Regions from separate parts of the Arthrobacter sp. 4R501 genome, predicted to be linked through region 2. Evidence: predicted binding sites of a transcription regulator. Region 2 holds the regulator's gene; the other holds the start of a gene.
What was found. The regulator Rex, encoded in region 2, represses fermentation and respiration genes when NADH is low (regulators of the CRP and FNR family bind a similar motif). The targets are predictions, from matches to a motif close to CTTGTGAANNNNTTCACAAG.
Positions count from the first base shown of each region.

Region 1: CXR02_RS04280 (glyceraldehyde-3-phosphate dehydrogenase) is a predicted target of Rex. The motif match lies at 3,506-3,525, and genes of this name have one in related genera.

Region 1 is NZ_PJIW01000003.1:269,145-277,765, reverse strand. It holds gene msrA (peptide-methionine (S)-S-oxide reductase MsrA) at 1-319, opposite strand, end outside; gene CXR02_RS04300 (Nif3-like dinuclear metal center hexameric protein) at 419-1,342, shown strand; gene CXR02_RS04295 (zinc ribbon domain-containing protein) at 1,466-2,221, shown strand; gene CXR02_RS04290 (YaaA family protein) at 2,266-3,030, opposite strand; RNA gene rnpB (RNase P RNA component class A) at 3,088-3,474, shown strand; gene CXR02_RS04280 (glyceraldehyde-3-phosphate dehydrogenase) at 3,744-5,222, shown strand; gene CXR02_RS04275 (hypothetical protein) at 5,300-5,503, shown strand; gene CXR02_RS04270 (HNH endonuclease family protein) at 5,629-6,426, shown strand; gene def (peptide deformylase) at 6,436-7,008, opposite strand; tRNA gene CXR02_RS04260 (tRNA-His) at 7,125-7,197, opposite strand; gene orn (oligoribonuclease) at 7,327-7,959, opposite strand; gene mptB (polyprenol phosphomannose-dependent alpha 1,6 mannosyltransferase MptB) at 8,121-8,621, shown strand, end outside.
Region 2 is NZ_PJIW01000002.1:75,200-83,820, reverse strand. It holds gene CXR02_RS01930 (acetylxylan esterase) at 1-757, shown strand, start outside; gene CXR02_RS01925 (3-deoxy-7-phosphoheptulonate synthase) at 1,100-2,206, shown strand; gene CXR02_RS01920 (helix-turn-helix domain-containing protein) at 2,349-2,561, shown strand; gene CXR02_RS01915 (AURKAIP1/COX24 domain-containing protein) at 2,718-2,816, shown strand; gene CXR02_RS01910 (HAD family phosphatase) at 3,070-3,888, opposite strand; gene CXR02_RS01905 (glutaredoxin family protein) at 4,051-4,305, shown strand; gene CXR02_RS01900 (redox-sensing transcriptional repressor Rex) at 4,383-5,120, shown strand; gene CXR02_RS01895 (hypothetical protein) at 5,178-5,975, opposite strand; gene CXR02_RS22745 (hypothetical protein) at 6,156-6,875, opposite strand; gene CXR02_RS01885 (YceI family protein) at 6,983-7,531, opposite strand; gene CXR02_RS01880 (histidine phosphatase family protein) at 7,733-8,413, shown strand; gene CXR02_RS01875 (TlpA disulfide reductase family protein) at 8,415-8,621, shown strand, end outside.

The DNA of each region.
Region 1 (8,621 bases), on a different contig from region 2:
GAATCTTCTCCTCGGTGGTCTCATAGAACATGGACGAGCGGTACTGCGTGCCCACGTCGTAGCCCTGGCGGTTGAGCGTGGTGGGATCGTGCAGCGCGAAGAACATGTCCAGGATGACCTCGGCCGGGATGATGGACTCGTCGAAAGTGACCGCCACAACCTCAGCGTGGCCGGTGGTCCCGCCGCAGACGGAGTAGTAGTCCGGCCGGGGGTCATGGCCGCCCGTGTAGCCGGAAATCACCGAGGAGACCCCCTTGGTTTTCTGGTAGACAGCATCAAGGCACCAGAAGCAGCCCCCGCCAAGAACAAAAGTTTTCATGACCTCTTCAATGGTTGAGCGCGCCGGATGATTCCCTGACCACCCTACGAGACTTTGAATGATGCCGGGCAAACGGCCGGATGGGGTAAAACTGAGACTATGGAATCTGCAGACACCGGCGTTACAGATGCGGGCAAGCACGACGACGGCACCCTTACTGGGGAGGACGCTGCGGCGGCTGGTCCGGCTGCTCCCACGCTGGGCCAGGTGCTGCTGGCGGTAGAGGAACTCTGGCCCGAGTCACTCGCCGAAAACTGGGACGAGGTAGGGCTCGTGGCCGGCCACCCCTCAGCGCCCGTGACTCGGGTGATGTTCGCCGTTGATCCCACGCTTACGGTGATCGAGGAAGCGGTGGAATGGGGTGCCGAGCTCCTGATCACGCACCACCCCTTGCTCCTCAAAGGCGTCACGTCGGTGGCCGCCACTACTGCCAAAGGGCAGGCCATCCACCGTCTCATCGAGTCCGGCACCGCACTCCTGACCGTCCACACGAACGGTGATTCCGCCGTCGGGGGCGTTTCCGACGTCCTGGCTGATGCGCTGGGACTGGAGGGCGTTGTCCCGCTGACGGTTGCCGCGAACGGCCTGCCCGAGGAAGGCATCGGACGCGTGGGTGATCTGGCGGACGTGATGAGCCTGGGCGACTTCGCGGCCAGGGTGTTCGGCATCCTGCCGTCGGTGGCCGGGGGAGTCCGCGTGTCCGGGGACAAGGATGGGCTGGTGCGGCGCATTGCGGTTTGCGGCGGGGCGGGGGATTCCCTGTTCAACGAGGTGCGGGCCAACAACGCCGACGTCTACGTCACCGCCGACCTCCGGCACCATCCGGCGTCCGAAGCCCGGGAAGCGGCAGTGAACGGCCGGCCGTACCTGATTGACGTTTCGCACTTCGCCAGCGAATGGCTCTGGCTGCCCGCCGCTGCGTCGGCACTGGGGAATGTGCTCGCCGATCAGGGCCATGACGTCGAGATCCAGGTAAGCACCACCAACAGCGATCCGTGGGACTTCATTCTGACTCCGGGCTAAGCCTGGCGTGCGGGGGTCCCCGGGTGACCCGGGCGAGCCTGGGGAGCACGCTAGGCGCTAGAGTCTATACAGCGCCGATACGGTGCCCGGCTTCGGCCGGATTGGATTTAGCGGAGGTAAATAGTGGCCAAGGCAGCACCGGCGGAACAGTTGAAGTTGCTCGAACTGCAGGGGCTGGACGCAAAGCTCAAGTCCCTCTCCAACCGCCGTCGGGCCCTGGACACCGATCCCCGGATCGAGGACCTGCAATCAGCATTGTCCGTCGCCAACGGTGAACTCGGCTCCGCCAAGATGGCCGTCCATGACGCCGAAGCCGAGCTTAAGCGTGCCGAGGCCGACGTCGAACAGGTCGCCTCCCGCATTGCACGCGACGAAGCCCGGCTCAACAGCGGCACGGGGCTGTCCAAGGACCTCGTGGCGCTGCAGAAGGACATCGCCTCCCTCAACAAACGCCGCTCCGACCTTGAGGACGTGGAGCTGGAAGTCCTGGAACGCCTGGATTCCTTGCGCGAACGGCAGGCTGCCCAGCAGCTCATCGTGGACAACGTCCAGGGCTCGTTCGGCGGCATCCGCGCCGAACTCGATGAGGCCCTGGCCGAGGTGGCCGCCGAAGCCGCTGTTGTCCGCGGCAAGCGTGCCGAATTCGCTGCAGGACTCGACGCCGGGATGCTGGCAATTTACGAAAAGACGCTCGCTAAGCGTGGAGTGGGCGCCGCCCGGTTGTTCCACGGAACCTCGGAAGCCTCCGGCATGAAGCTGAGCCCCGGAGACCTCGCAGAAATCAAGGCCGCCGCCGAAGACGACATTGTGTTCTGCCCGGATTCGGGTGCCATCCTGGTGCGCTCCGCCGAGTGGAATACCCCCGCCCCAAGTAACTAGCACTTGACGTCGTGAAAATCGCGAATGGCGACGTTAACTGCGAGCTAGTTGGGCAGGATGATGTTCAGGGCGTGCGGCTTCCGCGCTGAACCGTCAACCAACTCCGCGTCCCATTTCTCGCGCGCGGCCTTCAGCAGCTGTACCGGGGTCTGCGGGGCGTTTCCGCGGCGGGCCAGCAGGTGCCGTGCCAGCTCGCCGCGCGTGTGTTTCGCGAAGTGGCTGACCACCTTGCGCACCCCGTTGACCTCGGTGAACACGTTGACGGCCACCGTCTGAGCCGGCGGCGGTGCCCATGCCACGGCATACGTGCTGGAGCGGCAGTCCACGAGCAGATGCCCGGACACCGACTCCGCGAGGGCTTCCGAAAGCTGCGGCTTCCAGAACGAGGCGAGCCGGCCGACGTCGGGCAGTGCCGTTCCCATCGACAGCCGGTAGGCGGGCACACGGTCGGCGAAGCGGATGGCACCCCATAGGGCCGAGATCACGAGCACCGAACCATCGGCCTTCCGGCGCTGCGCCGGGGTCAGCGTTTTGTAGCCGAGGGCGTCGTACAGAACGCCCGAATAGATCTGGTGCGCAGGGGCCGCCGGTTCGGCGTGGAGCCGGGTGTTGCGTTCGACGTCGTCCTGCAGCGATGCGCCGACGCCCAGCAGCGCGAGGGCATCCTCATGCGCACTCACCGTCCCCAGCGCCTCCAGGACTTTGGCCCGGTAGGTGTTGAGTTCCGGAAAGCTCAGTGACGGCCAGTCGACGGCGGACCCGCGGACTGCGGGGGTCTTGCCTTCGGAGGGGGGAAGCAGAATCAGCACCGTACGATCCTACCGGCGACGGCGGTGCCCTCTACCGGCGGTAGACTGGTCTGCGGATGGGTTGACCAGGCGGCCGCGCGTCACGCAAGTGGCTCGAGGAACGTCCGGGCTCCGCAGGGCAGGGTGGTGGGTAACGCCCACTCGGGGTAACCCGCAGGCCAGTGCCACAGAGAACAGACCGCCTGCGTCTTCCGGCAACGGAAGCTCAGCAGGTAAGGGTGAAACGGTGGTGTAAGAGACCACCAGCTTCCCGGGTGACCGGGAAGGCTAGGTAAACCCCACCCGGAGCAAGGCCAGACAGGACACGTTTGAGGGCTGCCCGCCCGAGTGTCCGGGTAGGCCGCTGGAGGGCGTCGGCAACGGCGTCCGTAGATGGATGGCCGCTACTCCCGCGCTGGTAATGGCACGGGAGCACAGAACCCGGCGTATCGGTCAACCCATCCAACACCACCCGCCGGGCACCGACGCGGCCCCGCATGTGAGTGATTTCACGCCGGTTGCGGCGGTCCGCGGTGTCGCTCCAGCCTAGAATAGAGAGCGAACGTAGAAGTTCTGCCGCCGGGTCTGCGTTCGCAGCCGGTGGCTTTTCTTTACGCTTCTCCACGGCACCCGGGATGGACCGCATCCTGCCGGTGCCAGAGCCCCTGGACAACATCAGGTGGCCGCCAACCGCGTACGACGACGTATGCGGCTGAACCGAGGAAGGTAGTTCTGTGAGCCAGACGTCAGATTCTTGTCTTGATACGTGGATGGGCCGGGAGGCTCTCGCCGAGGCCATGATTCCGGTGATTGGCCGGCTGTACCGCGAGAACAACGTGGTGACCAGCATTCACGGCCGCAGCCTGATCAACAAGTCCACCATGAACATCCTCAAGGCGCACCGTTTCGCCCGCCGCATGAGCAACACCGAGCTCCTGCTCGAAGAGACCGCACCGCTGCTGAACATCCTGGCTCAGCTGGAGCTGGGTGCGGCGGCCATCGACGTCGCCCGCCTCGCGGAAAAGTTCAAGGCAGAAGGCGACGGTGCCACCCTGGAAGAGTTCCTCCGCGCCGAGCTTGCCGAGGTAGTTGGCAAGCGTGGTGGCGATGACCGCACCAGCACCGACGTTGTGCTCTACGGCTTTGGCCGGATCGGCCGCCTGCTGGCGCGCCTTCTCATCGAGAAGGCCGGCGGCGGCCACGGCCTGCGCCTGCGAGCCATTGTGGTGCGCCGCGGCTCGGACAAGGACCTCACCAAGCGCGCCAGCCTTCTGCGCCGCGACTCGGTCCACGGCTCCTTCGAGGGAACCATCCGCGTGGACGAGGACGCCAACACCATTACCGCGAACGGCGTCCAGGTCCAGGTCATCTACTCGGACAACCCCGCCACGATCGACTACACCGCGTACGGCATCCACGACGCCCTGGTGGTGGACAACACGGGCCGCTGGCGCGACGCTGAGGGCCTGTCCCAGCACCTGCAGAGCAAGGGCGTTGCCCGCGTTCTCCTTACTGCCCCGGGCAAGGGCAATCTGAAGAACATCGTGCACGGCATTAACCACGGCACCATCGAGGACACGGACCAGATCGTGTCCGCGGCGTCCTGCACCACCAACGCCATCACCCCGGTCCTGAAGGCTATCAACGACAAGTTCGGCGTGATCCACGGCCACGTGGAGACCGTTCACTCCTTCACCAACGACCAGAACCTGATCGACAACTTCCACAAGGGCGACCGCCGCGGCCGCTCCGCCGCGCTGAACATGGTCATCACCGAAACCGGAGCGGCCACTGCCGTGGCGAAGGCACTGCCCGAACTTCAGGGCAAGCTCACCGGCAGCTCCATTCGCGTCCCCACCCCGGACGTCTCGCTGGCCATCCTGAACCTCAGCCTGGAAAACGGCACCACCAAGGATGAGGTGAATGATTATCTGCGTCAGATGTCCCTGCATTCGGACCTCCGCAAGCAGATTGACTACATCGATTCGCCCGAGGTTGTTTCTACGGACTTCGTCGGCTCGCGCCGTGCCGGCATCGTTGACGGCCTTGCCACGATCTCCAACGACAAGAACCTGATTCTTTACGTCTGGTACGACAACGAGTTCGGCTACAGCTGCCAGGTAGTCCGGGTTATGGAAGAGATGGCCGGCGTCAACCCGCCGGCGTTCCCCGCCAAGGAAGCCGCTGCGGCCCTGGCCGCAATCGCCGTCTAAGCCGTTTGCGGGCTGGCTGCCGGACATTCCCGGCTGGTTCGCTGGAATCAGCCGGGAATCGGGACCACACTGGTGGCATGGATAACGAAACTCTCCACGAGACCACCCTTGAACACGCCCTCGATGTCGCCAAGGCCAACCACAAAGAAGCCATCAGGCTCCTGGAGCAGGCCCGCGCGTCCCGGGCTACAGGCGACGTCGGCGACGACCGTGTGCGCCAGCTCGAAGGGCTCCTTCAGGTTGCCGAAGAAGACCTGCGCCGTGTAGTCCGGGAGCAGTAGCCGGCCATAGCAGTAGGCGGATGACCCGGGCCACTCGTCCTCCCCATTGTGGATAACCGGAGGGGTGTCAGTGGGGTGGCCTAGGCTCTTCTGGTGCATTACATTTCCGGAAGAGCCGGTTGCCCATGACCGTCAGCTGGCGTGCCTACCGCCGTGCCCGCCGCCGTTCGAGGCAGGCCTGGGCTCTGCTGGCCCTGCTGGCCGTGTCTGCAGTTGGCTCTGCGGGGTGGTTTTTCACCGCGGGCCAGTTCGCTGCGGCAGAACCGGCAATCGCCGGGCCCCGCGAGGCGCCTGTTTTCGACGGGACCTGGATGAAGCCCGTGATCCCGGTGCACGCTGTACCGCAGATGAGTGCCCTGACCGCCCTCGAGCGGCTTTCCGTCAAGGGACGGGCTCCCAAAGACAATTACCAGCGGGAGGCCTTCGGGCAGGCCTGGCTGGACGTGGACCGGAACGGCTGCGACACCCGCAATGACATCCTCCGCAGGGACCTCACCGCTGTGGGCTTCACGGAGGGGTCCAAATGCCGGGTCGCGTCGGGCGCTTTCCACGAGCCCTACACGGGGGAAATGGTGGACTTCCGCCGTGGCCCGGAAAGCAGCAAGGCGGTCCAGGTCGATCACGTGGTAGCGCTGGCAGACTCGTGGCAGAAAGGCGCACAGGGGCTGACCCCGGGGCAGCGCCAGAGCCTGGCCAACGATCCGATAAACCTCATCGCCGCGGACGGTCCTGCAAATCAGCAGAAGAGCGCAAGCGACGCCGCCACCTGGCTGCCGAAGAACAAGAACATCCGCTGCCATTACGTGGCCCGCCAGATCTCGGTGAAGGCGTCCTATGGACTGTGGGTCACGCAGCCGGAGAAGGATGCGATGAAGCGCGTCCTGGACTCCTGCCCGGACCAGCCAACCATTACCGCGAGGTAATGCTTCGGCTCAGTGGCCGAACGGGTCCGGATCCACGCCGGGCATCCAGGTCAGGCCGGGCACACCCCAGCCGCTCTTCTTGGCCAGTTTCATGGCCTTCCGTGCATAGCGGTCAATCAGCCGGTTGACGTAGAGCTTTCCGTCGAGGTGGTCGTATTCGTGCTGGATGACCCGTGCGAACCATCCGGTCGCTTCGAACTCCACCGGCTGCCCATGGCCGTCAAATCCTTCCACCCGCGCCCACTCCGCACGCTTGAGCGGGTATGCGCCGCCGGGGAAGGAGAGGCAGCCCTCTTCCTCTTCCTCGGGGTCCGGCAGCGCGCCAGAGATCTTGGACAGGGTCAGTACCGGGTTTACCAGGACTCCGATGGGCGGAGCGCCGTCGTCATTGGCGTACTTATACACGAAAATTCTTTTGCCCACACCGACCTGCGGCGCCGCCAGGCCCACGCCGTTGGCGGCGTCGTTGGTTTCAAACATGTCCGCGATCAGGGTGCGCAGTTCGTCGTCGAAAACCTCCACCTCGGCGGCGCGGCGGTGGAGCACCGGTTCACCCCAGACGGTGATTGGCAGAACTGTCATGTCAGGCGGCCCTTCGTGCGTGCGGCGTGGCGCCGGCGGTTATGCAAAAAAATGGAGGCCGTACCGGATATCCGGTACGGCCTCCAAATGGACGGCTTTTACTGCCGCCCTATGAGGGTGAGCTACGGGGGTTGAACCCGCGACCTCCTGGACCACAACCAGGCGCTCTGCCAACTGAGCTAAGCCCACCATGTGCCCCACAGATTTCCCGGTGGTCCGGTGCTCTGGAAAGGCAACTCAAATAGCTTACCTGCTGTTTGACGGTGCTTGCGCCACTTTTGGGGTTTTTGCGAAAATTTCCGCCAAACGTGGCGCAGATTACTCTTTCGGAATACCTGCTGTGCCCGGCGAGGCAGTGATGCGCTGGGCGACTTCGCGGGCCGTGGCGCTGTCAGGCCCGGGAGCGGGAACAAAAACCGCCTCGCGGTAGTAGCGGAGCTCGTCGATGGAATCCTGGATGTCACCCAGGGCGCGGTGGCCGCCCTTCTTGGCGGGGGACTGGAAGTAGGCACGGGCGAACCAGCGGCGGGAGAGTTCCTTAATGGTGCTCACGTCGATCACGCGGTAATGCAGGTGCTCCACAACGGCCGGCATGTCACGGGAGAGGAAGACGCGGTCTGTTCCAACGGAGTTGCCGCCCAGCGGTGCCTTGCGCGGGTCCGGCACCCACTTTTCGATGTATTCCATCACGGCGGCTTCGGCCTCGGCCATGGTCTTGCCGTGCGGCAGTTCCTTCAGCAGCCCGGACCGGGTGTGCATGTCCCTCACGAAGTCGTTCATCTGGGCGAGGGCAGCACCCTCAGGCTTGATCACCACGTCCACACCGTCGCCGAGAATGTTGAGCTCTGAGTCCGTCACCAGCGCCGCCACCTCGATCAGGGCGTCGTTCTTGATGTCCAGGCCGGTCATTTCGCAGTCGATCCAGACGATGCGTTCGTTAGATATAGGCACCGGACCAGCCTACCGTTTAGCTCCGGCGCAACCGTCCGATGCTAGGATTTCGGGTACATGGGGCGAGGATTTTGCCGCTGTGCAGTGTCTGCGCGGCCCGGGCGGCCACAGCCGCCCGCGGGACTTAAGCGCCGAGTGTAAAGAGATTGGACGATCCTGAGATGACGGCGCCTGTGCCTGCAACGGGGGAGATGGCCGCCAGCGTGATCCCGGAGCCCGCTGCGGCAGAAGTGGATAACGCCAGGTCCCCCATCCTTGCCGGTCTTGTCGGCTCGGTCCTTATGGTGTTCGGATCCCTCGGCGTCGGCTGGCTGGCCCCCGTATCCGAACTCCGCCGCGTACCGATCTTTATCTGGATGCGGACGGAGGCCATCGGCGTTGCCCTGGCCATCGTGCTGGTTGCGGTAGGCGGCATGCTCCTGGTCCGCTCCTGGCTGAGGCTCGGCCAGCGGGTCCGCGTGTGGGGGCCGGCGGCACGAAAGGCAACTCTGCAGGCCATCGCAGCATGGGGCCTGCCGTTGATGTTCACCGTCCCGCTCTTCAGCCGCGACGTATATGCCTACATTGGTCAGGGCAGGCTGATGGTGGAGGGGTTCAACCCCTACGAGAACGGCATCTCGGCGCTGTCCAACTATTTCCAGCTAGGCGCCGACAAACAGTGG
Region 2 (8,621 bases):
AAGCCGGCTGCCTGTCGTCGTGCAGTACATCGGCTACTCGGGCGGCCGCGGCCTCGTGAACCAGGACACCAAATGGGCGCAGGCCGGCTATGCGCATTTCATCATGGACACCCGCGGCCAGGGCTATGGCGGGATCCTCGGCCAGACGGCGGATCCCCACCCGTCCGCGGGCGAGGTGGCCTACGCGGGGCTGATGACCAGGGGCGCCGGCAGCCGCGAGGACTACTACTACCGCCGCGTGTATGTGGACGCGTTCCGCGCGGTGGAAGCGGCGCAGTCCCACCCGGAGGTGGATCCTGCGCGCGTGGTCCTGGCCGGAATCAGCCAGGGCGGCGGCATTGTGGTGGCGGTTGCGGGGCTGGTGGCCGGAAGGCTCGACGGCGTCATCGCCGCGCTGCCCGATGTCCCCTTCCTGCAGGACTTCCCCAGGTCCATCGACATCGCGGCCCGCGGCCCCTATCCCGAAATCGCGGCCTTCCTGGGCAGGCACCGGGACCGGTATGAGCCGATGCTCGCGGTCCTGAACTATTTCGACGGCGTCAACCTTGCGCGGGCGGCCACCGCACCGGCCCTGTACTCGGTGGCGCAGATGGACGATGTCTGCCCGCCATCCACCGTGTTCGCCAGCTTCAACGCCTACGGCAGCGGCTCCGCGGCACAAAAGGACATCGAGGTCTACCGGTTCAACAACCACGAGGGCGGCCAGGAACACCACTGGATCAGGCAACTGCAGTACCTCCGCGAGCTCCTGGGCTGACACAAGGCGCCCGCCCCGCCCAAGTAGGTAGCAGTAGATGTCGTAATGAGGCCTCAAAACGACATCTACTGCTACCCAGTTGGGGGAGTGGGTGGCTAGCCGGACCCGGATTTCCATGTGTGACGGCCGTGATTTTGCGGCCGTCACAGCGCGCGGTTATGGTTTGCCTATGACAAACCGTTGGTATGCGTATTTTTCGTTGGCTCTGGAGGAGCCCGCGTCTAACTGACACGCATCCATCTTCCTTCAGAGCCAACAGGGCAGAGATCATTCTCTGCCCTTCGCCATTTCTCCGGCGGGTTCTGATCTGGGCCCGCTTCCTATCTGGAACAGGACCCGAACATGAGCACCGCGACAGCCACCCCCGCAAAATCCACGTCCAATCTGCGCGTCAGCGAATTCACGCCGCTGCCCTCGCCCCAGGAGCTCATCGCCGAGCTGCCCCTGGACGCCCGGGTGACGGACGTCGTCGAGCGTGGCCGCGACGAAGTCCGGGCCATCATGGACGGGGTGGACGACAGGCTGCTGGTCATCGTGGGCCCCTGCTCCATCCACGATCCCAAGGCTGGACTGGAATACGCCCGCCGGCTGGTCAGCCAGGCCGAGAAGCACCGTGACGACCTCCTGATCGTGATGCGCACGTACTTCGAAAAGCCCCGCACGACGGTGGGCTGGAAGGGCCTGATCAACGATCCTCGCCTGGACGGCAGCCATGACATGGTCACCGGGCTCCGGACCGCCCGGGAATTCCTGCAGCAGGTCACCGCGCTGGGTCTGCCCACGGCCACCGAATTCCTGGAACCCATCAGCCCCCAGTACATGGCGGACCTGATCTCGTGGGGAGCCATCGGGGCGCGCACCACCGAGAGCCAGATCCACCGCCAGCTTGCCTCCGGTCTCTCCATGCCCATCGGCTTCAAGAACGGGACCGACGGCGACCTCCAGGTCGCGCTCGACGCGTGCGGCGCCGCCGCTGCCGCGCAGGCATTCCTGGGGATCGACGGCGACGGCCGGGCCGCGCTGGTGGCCACCGCCGGGAACCCGGACACGCACGTCATCCTCCGGGGTGGACGGAAGGGGCCTAACTACTCAGCGTCCGACGTCGAAAGCGCCTCCGCTAAGCTCGCCGGCAAGGGGCTCAATCCCCGGCTGATCGTGGACGCCAGCCACGCCAACAGTGGCAAGAGCCACCACCGGCAGGCGGAAGTGGCGTTGGAAATCGGCGCGCAACTGGAGGACGGCGGCGAGGCGGCACAGGCCATCGCAGGTGTCATGCTGGAGAGCTTCCTGGTGGGCGGAGCCCAGAACCTGGATGTCTCCGAGCATGCGGCGGGCCGGGCGGAACTGGTCTACGGGCAGAGTGTCACGGACGCGTGCATGGATTGGGACGTCTCCGTTTCGGTCCTCGATCAGCTCGCGGCGTCCGCCAGGAAGCGCCGGACCGCTTAATGATTGCCCGGATGACTTTCACTACAGCCCCATGAACCTCTAGAGTATCTAACACATGGTTGGTGGATGGCTCAGCATCGGCACACCGAATATGAATCAAAGCTGGGGTATTGTCGTCATCCATCAGCAAAGGAATAGGGAAATGTCCGCAGAACAGAACTTCTCGAACGCGAAGTTCCTGACCGTGGCCGAAGTGGCCGAGGTCATGCGCGTCTCCAAAATGACCGTCTATCGGTTGGTCCACTCAGGCGAAATGCCCGCGGTGCGTTTCGGCCGGTCGTACCGGGTGCCGGAGAGCGCCGTCGAGCAGTACCTCAAGGGTGCTGTGGTGGACGGGCACTCCGAAACCGCCTGAGCATTACCTGCGGTCAGTGGGCATCGCCAAGAAGCGGTACCCTGTTAAGGAACGTTTTACGTCATTGTAAGAATCTGTCAGTTGTTTCAGTCTGTAGCTCTGTCCACGGACCATTTCCATCAGACAGGTACTGCATCTAGTTTGTGAGGAACTTTCGTGGGTTCAGTTATTAAGAAGCGTCGCAAGCGTATGGCCAAGAAGAAGCACCGCAAGTTGCTTCGTAAGACCCGTCACCAGCGCCGCAATAAGAAGTAGAGATACTTCGACAAGCGTAAAATGCCCGTTGCCTTCTCGGCAGCGGGCATTTTTTTGCGTCGGGTGAGGTCGCCATCGACGTTTCACCGTCGCTTAGCGTTTAGCCCTGCCCACCCTCGCAAGCTCGGGCCGGGGCCCGCGGGCCTTCACTTCCGCCGATAGGGGGTCCGGCGGTCGCTGGGCGACCTCTGTCCCGCGATCGGCGGCGATGCGCTCCTACGCGAAACGTCGACGTCGACAGTTGCGGCGGCGGTTATGCCCGCGGGCCGCGGATGCGGGCGAAGCCTTTCCACAGTCCGTAAATTACGCCGCCGGCCGTTGCTGCCTTGAGCCCCAGGGTGGCGGCGCGGCGGCCGGAACGGAAGTCGTAGACCGGCCAGTTATTGTCCCGCGCGTGGCGGCGGAGCCTGGCATCAGGGTTGATGGCTACCGGGTGCCCCACCAGGGTCAGCAGCGGGATGTCATTGTATGAGTCGCTGTAGGCCCAGCACCGCTTAAGGTCCAGGCCTTCGGCGTGGGCCAGGGCCTGCACTGCCACTGCCTTGGCGGAACCGTGCAGGATGTCGCCCACCAGCCGGCCGGTGTACATGCCATCGGCAACCTCGCCCACGGTGCCCAAGGCTCCGGTCAGGCCGAGCCTGGTGGAAATGACCGCGGCAACCTCGATGGGGGTTGCGGTAACCAGCCAGACCCGCCGGCCCACGCGCAGGTGCTGCTGCGCCAGTGCCTTGGCGCCGGGCCAGATCCGGGACGCGATCATTTCGTCGTAGACCTCTTCGCCCAGGGCCTTGACGTCTTCCACGGTGATGCCCTCGGCGAGGGTGAGGGCGGAGTCGCGGACAGCGTGGACATCGTCCATGTTCTCGCCGCGCGCCACAAATTTGAACTGCTTCCACGCGAACCCCGCAGCCTGCGTCAGGGTGAAGGCGCCGCGTTGGTGCATCTTGCGGGCAACATGGAAGAGGCTGGCGCCCTTCATGAGGGTGTTATCGACGTCGAAGAAGGCGGCTTCGCCGGTCTGCATCAACGCATCCGGCTGGGTCACCACAGCGACGTACTTCTCCTCGGGCATGTCCACGAGTCTAGTCAATACTCGGTGACCAAGATTTCAGTGCCAGCGCGAGTGCCAGCGCTCGCCCGGAGACCCGCGTCGCCGTACGACCCGCCGTACGACCCGCCGTCGGCCGCTGTCCTCTGCCCAGCTCTCTGCCCTGAAGGGCGATACGGTTAATGCATGGCAAAACCCGAGGTAGTCCTCATAACCAAGGCAGACTGTCACCTGTGTGCAGGAGCGCGCGACGCCGTCGGACGCGTTACTGCCTCGCTGGGACTCGGGTGGACGGAACAGCAGGTGGACGAGCTGCCGGAACTGCGTGAGCGGTACGCGGAGGAAATCCCCGTAGTCCTGGTGGATGGAATCCAACGCGATTTCTGGAAGATCGACGAAGCCCGGCTGGAGCGCGTCCTCAAACGCGCCATGGCCCAATAGGAAAGCGGCCCGCAGAATGACACCGGCTTTGTTGGCACCAGCTGCGGGGCTCTAGAGTGGAGTCACGACGCGATGGGATGGAGGGGATAGTGACTTCACTGGATCCATCTCCCCATGCTGTCCAAGGTACAGAGGCTGGCCACAGCGCACCGACCGTCCACGGCGCCGAGTCCACCAAGCAAATACCGCCCGCAGCAGTGGCCCGGCTGACCATCTACCTGCGCGCCCTTAACACGCTGCTGTCCGACGGCGTCGAACGGGTATCTTCGGAATCGCTGGCGGAAGCGTCAGGAGTGAGCTCGTCAACCCTTCGCAAGGACCTTTCCTATGTGGGTTCCTACGGCACGCGCGGAGTGGGCTACGAAGTGCAGTACCTTAGCCGTCACATCTCCGCGGCCCTGGGGCTGACCCACGACTGGAAGGTCGCCATTGTTGGCGCGGGTAACCTCGGCAAGGCCCTGGCCCGTTACGGCGGCTTCGAGTCCCGCGGGTTTGACGTCGTGGCAATTTTCGACGCCGACCAGATGGTGGTGGGCAATGAAGTGGGCTGGCTGCGCGTCAGCGACGCTGCGGACATGGAGGTCGTGTTGCAGCGGACGGGCGCCAACATGGTGGTCCTGGCACTTCCGGCTCATGCGGCGCAGGCCGTGTGCGACCGCGTGGTGGCGGCCGGCGTCCACAGCATCCTGAGCTTCGCCCCCGTTATGCTGCAGGTCCCCGAGGGCGTCAACCTCCGCAAGGTGGATATGGCCACCGAACTGCAGATCCTCGCCTATCACGCACAACGGGCGCAGACCCCGGACCAGACCACCTAGTTCGTCGGCGGCTGATGGGGCCCACGCCCGTTAGGGTGTGGATGCGACTCGTTGGTACTACTGCCCGTAGGGGTTGCCAGGCGTGGTGCCCGGGGCGCCATACGGGTTAGCGAACGGCTGCTGCTTGCGGAAGTACGGTGCCGCGGCCGGCAGGTAGAGCAGCACGATCGCTGCGATCCCGGCCAGCGTTCCCACAGTTCCGAGGCTCGGTGGTCCGAAGAGGCCGAAAATGGACAGTGCCGCGAAAACCGTACCGAGGATGCGGGCCCAGTTCTTGCCCTTGCGGACGAAGAACGCCACGAGCGCGTACAACCCCGCACCGATGATCGCGAAGACCACGAGCGATCCGGCAATGACACCCTTGAAGTCGTCGAACGCGAATTCCGCACCAGTGGCACCGCTGCTGCGCATGGCGTCGTCGAACGCATTCCGGAACAACGGATCGTCAAGCATGCCAATGCCCATCAGCAGGCTGATGACATACACAACACCCGCGCCAATCAGCAGCCAGAACGAGATGTTGACCAGCTGGGGAACCCCGTTGGATCCCGTGGCCTGCGGCTGCTCGGACGGGTACTGCGCATAGGGGGACTGCCCGTACGGCTGCTGGCCATAGGGCGGAGGCGTGGGCTGGCCGAACTGCGGCGGGTTGTTCTGGCCATACTGCGGTGCGTTTTGCCCGTACTGGGGTACCGGGGGAGTCTGCTGGCCATACTGCGGGGCGTTTTGCCCGTACTGTGGCGCCGGCGGTGTGGGCTGCCCGAACTGCGGGCTGTTCTCGCCGTATCGGGGCGCTGGCGGCTGGTTGCCGGGCTCGGGCTCGTTCGGGACGGGAGGCGGGACAGGCGTGCTCATGAGCGGTCCTTTGCAGGTCGGATGTCAGTTCGGCTGCTGGGTGCAGTCCAACTGGCCTGCCCCCAGTACGGCTTACTTCCCACCGTACCCCCGGCGGGTGCCGCGGGGGATCATTCCGGAGAGGTATTCCCACAGAACTCAGCGGGCGTCGCGCAAGGCTGTGTTTCTACTGGATCCGGTCTACGCGCGGCCCTTGGCGGCGTTGAACCAGGCCTGCGAGTTCGGCAGCCACATGAGCACCGTTGCCGCGGCGCTGATGAGGAAGCCCAGCCAGTTGTTGCCGATGCCTTGGCCCATGCCGCCGCCGCCCACGCTGCCGCCAAGCACGGCGAGCACCAGCGAAACACCGGCCACGATGGTGAGCGCAAGTCTTGCCCATTCCTTGCCCTCCTTCATCTTCAGGACCAGGACAATCTGGGCCGCCGCCAGGGCCAGTGCCACCAGGACGAGCAGGAGGACCACAACGGCCAGCCCGGGTGCCACGACGAACAACGCCAGCGAACCCAACACGCCGAACAGGCCGCCAAGGACTCCCAGCATGCCGCCGATGAGCCAGATCCAGTACGAGACCTTGAGCTCGGTGGGCAGCCCGGTCACGCTGAACATGCCGGAGAACCCGGCCTTGGGCATAACGTCGTTGAAGTTGCGGGGGCCGTCGGTTGGCATCTCAAAACGGAAGCCGCCCGGCTGGCCCGGCTGGTTGTATGGCTGGCCGGGCTGAGGGTAGGCCTGTCCCGGCGCGGGATAAGCCTGGCCCTGCTGCGGGTAGGCCGGTGGCGGCTCGTAGCCGGCCGGAGGAACGTTGCCGGCCGGCGGCTGAGTGACGGGCGGCTGGGCGCCCGGTTGCTCGGCGCCGGGCTGCTGGGGCTGCTGTGGCTGCGGTACTTCACTGTTGCTCATGGGTCTCACTGTAGACCGCGTATCCGCCGGTATCTAGGGGATAAAAACAAAGCACCCCGGCCGCCAGATTCCGGGGAATTGGCGGCCGGGGTGCTTCAGGAAGAAACCTATGCTGCGGGTGCGATGAACGCGAGCTCCAGGTTGATGGCAACCTTGTCGCTGACCAGCACGCCGCCGGCTTCCAGCACAGCGTTCCAGGTCAGGCCGAAGTCCTTGCGGCTGATGGTGGTTTCAGCGGAGACGCCGGCGCGGGTCATGCCGAACGGGTCCACGGCCACGCCGTTGAATTCGGTCTCAAGGGCAACGGGGCGGGTGACGCCCTTGATGGTGAGGTCCCCGGTCAGCTCGTAGCTGTTGCCTTTGGCCACGAGGCTGTTGGAGACGAAGGAGATTTCCGGGAAGGTCTCGACGTCGAAGAAGTCTTCGCCGCGGACGTGGCCGTCGCGGTTGACATCGCCGGAGTCGAAGCTGGCGGTCTGGATGGTGGCGCTGATCTTGGAATCGGCCACGTTGTCGGCGAGGTCCAGGGTTGCCACGGCATCCTTGAACTGGCCGCGGACCTTGCTGATGCCTGCGTGCCGAACAGTGAAGGCGATCTCGCTGTGCGAGTTGTCGAGGGTCCAGGTGCCGGTGGTGACGTCTGCGGGAAGAGTCATGGTGTTTCTCCTTGGTTTGTCGGGTGGTACTTCCGGATAGCTTGACGCTTCATCTGTTGAATCCTCAACTATCCGCTGCATCCAGTATAAACATGCGTTTGCATGTTTTGTTCCCGGTTCCGGAACATTTTTCCAAAAGTTTGAGTTCTACTGGATGTAGAAGATTTCGGATAGCACGCCATCTTTGAGAAACTGGTAAACATGCCCCAATCCACTGTCCATCTGCTCCGCCACGGCGAGGTCCACAATCCTGACCGCGTTCTGTACGGCAGGCTGCCCGAATTCCACCTCTCCGAGCTGGGCCGGGAAATGGCGCAGATGCTCGCCGACCACTTCGCCGAGCGTGCCGCGCGCGGGGCCAGGATCGTCTACCTCGCGGCGTCGCCGCTGGTAAGGGCGCAGGAAACAGCGGCCCCCACGGCTGAGGCGCTTGGCCTGGAACTCCACACGGACAGCCGTATCATTGAAGCGGAAAACTACTTCCAGGGCATGAAGGTCACCAAGGCCGAGCTCCGGAAGCCCAAGCACTGGCCGCACCTGGTCAACCCGTTCCGGCCGTCCTGGGGCGAACCGTACAAGGCCCAGGCCGCACGCGTCATGTCAGCTGTTGAGGACGCCCGGCTCCGGGCCATCGAACTGGCCGCCGGCGACCACGGAACCGACGGGCCGGAAGCCATCATGGTCAGCCACCAACTCCCCATCTGGGCCACCCGCCTCAGCGCCGAAGGCAGGCCGCTGTGGCATGACCCGCGCAAACGCGAGTGCACGCTGACGTCCATCACCTCCCTGGTGTTCGACGACGACGGTTCGCTCCTGCGCGTTGAGTACAGTGAGCCCGCTGCCGCACTTCTTCCCGGTGCCGCCAGCACCCCCGGAGCCTGACATGACGAACAACCGCACAACATCCCGTGCTGTTTCAAGCACGACATCCCGCCGTGCCGTACTCGCTGCCGGCGGCGCCGCCCTGACCGTCCTGACCCTGGGCCTGTCCGCCTGTGCGCAGGAAGACGCCCTTGCCAAGCAGGCCAAAGCCGGCGACAACAAGAACTACGTGGCCGGGGACGGCTCGGTGACCGAGTTCACCGCCGCG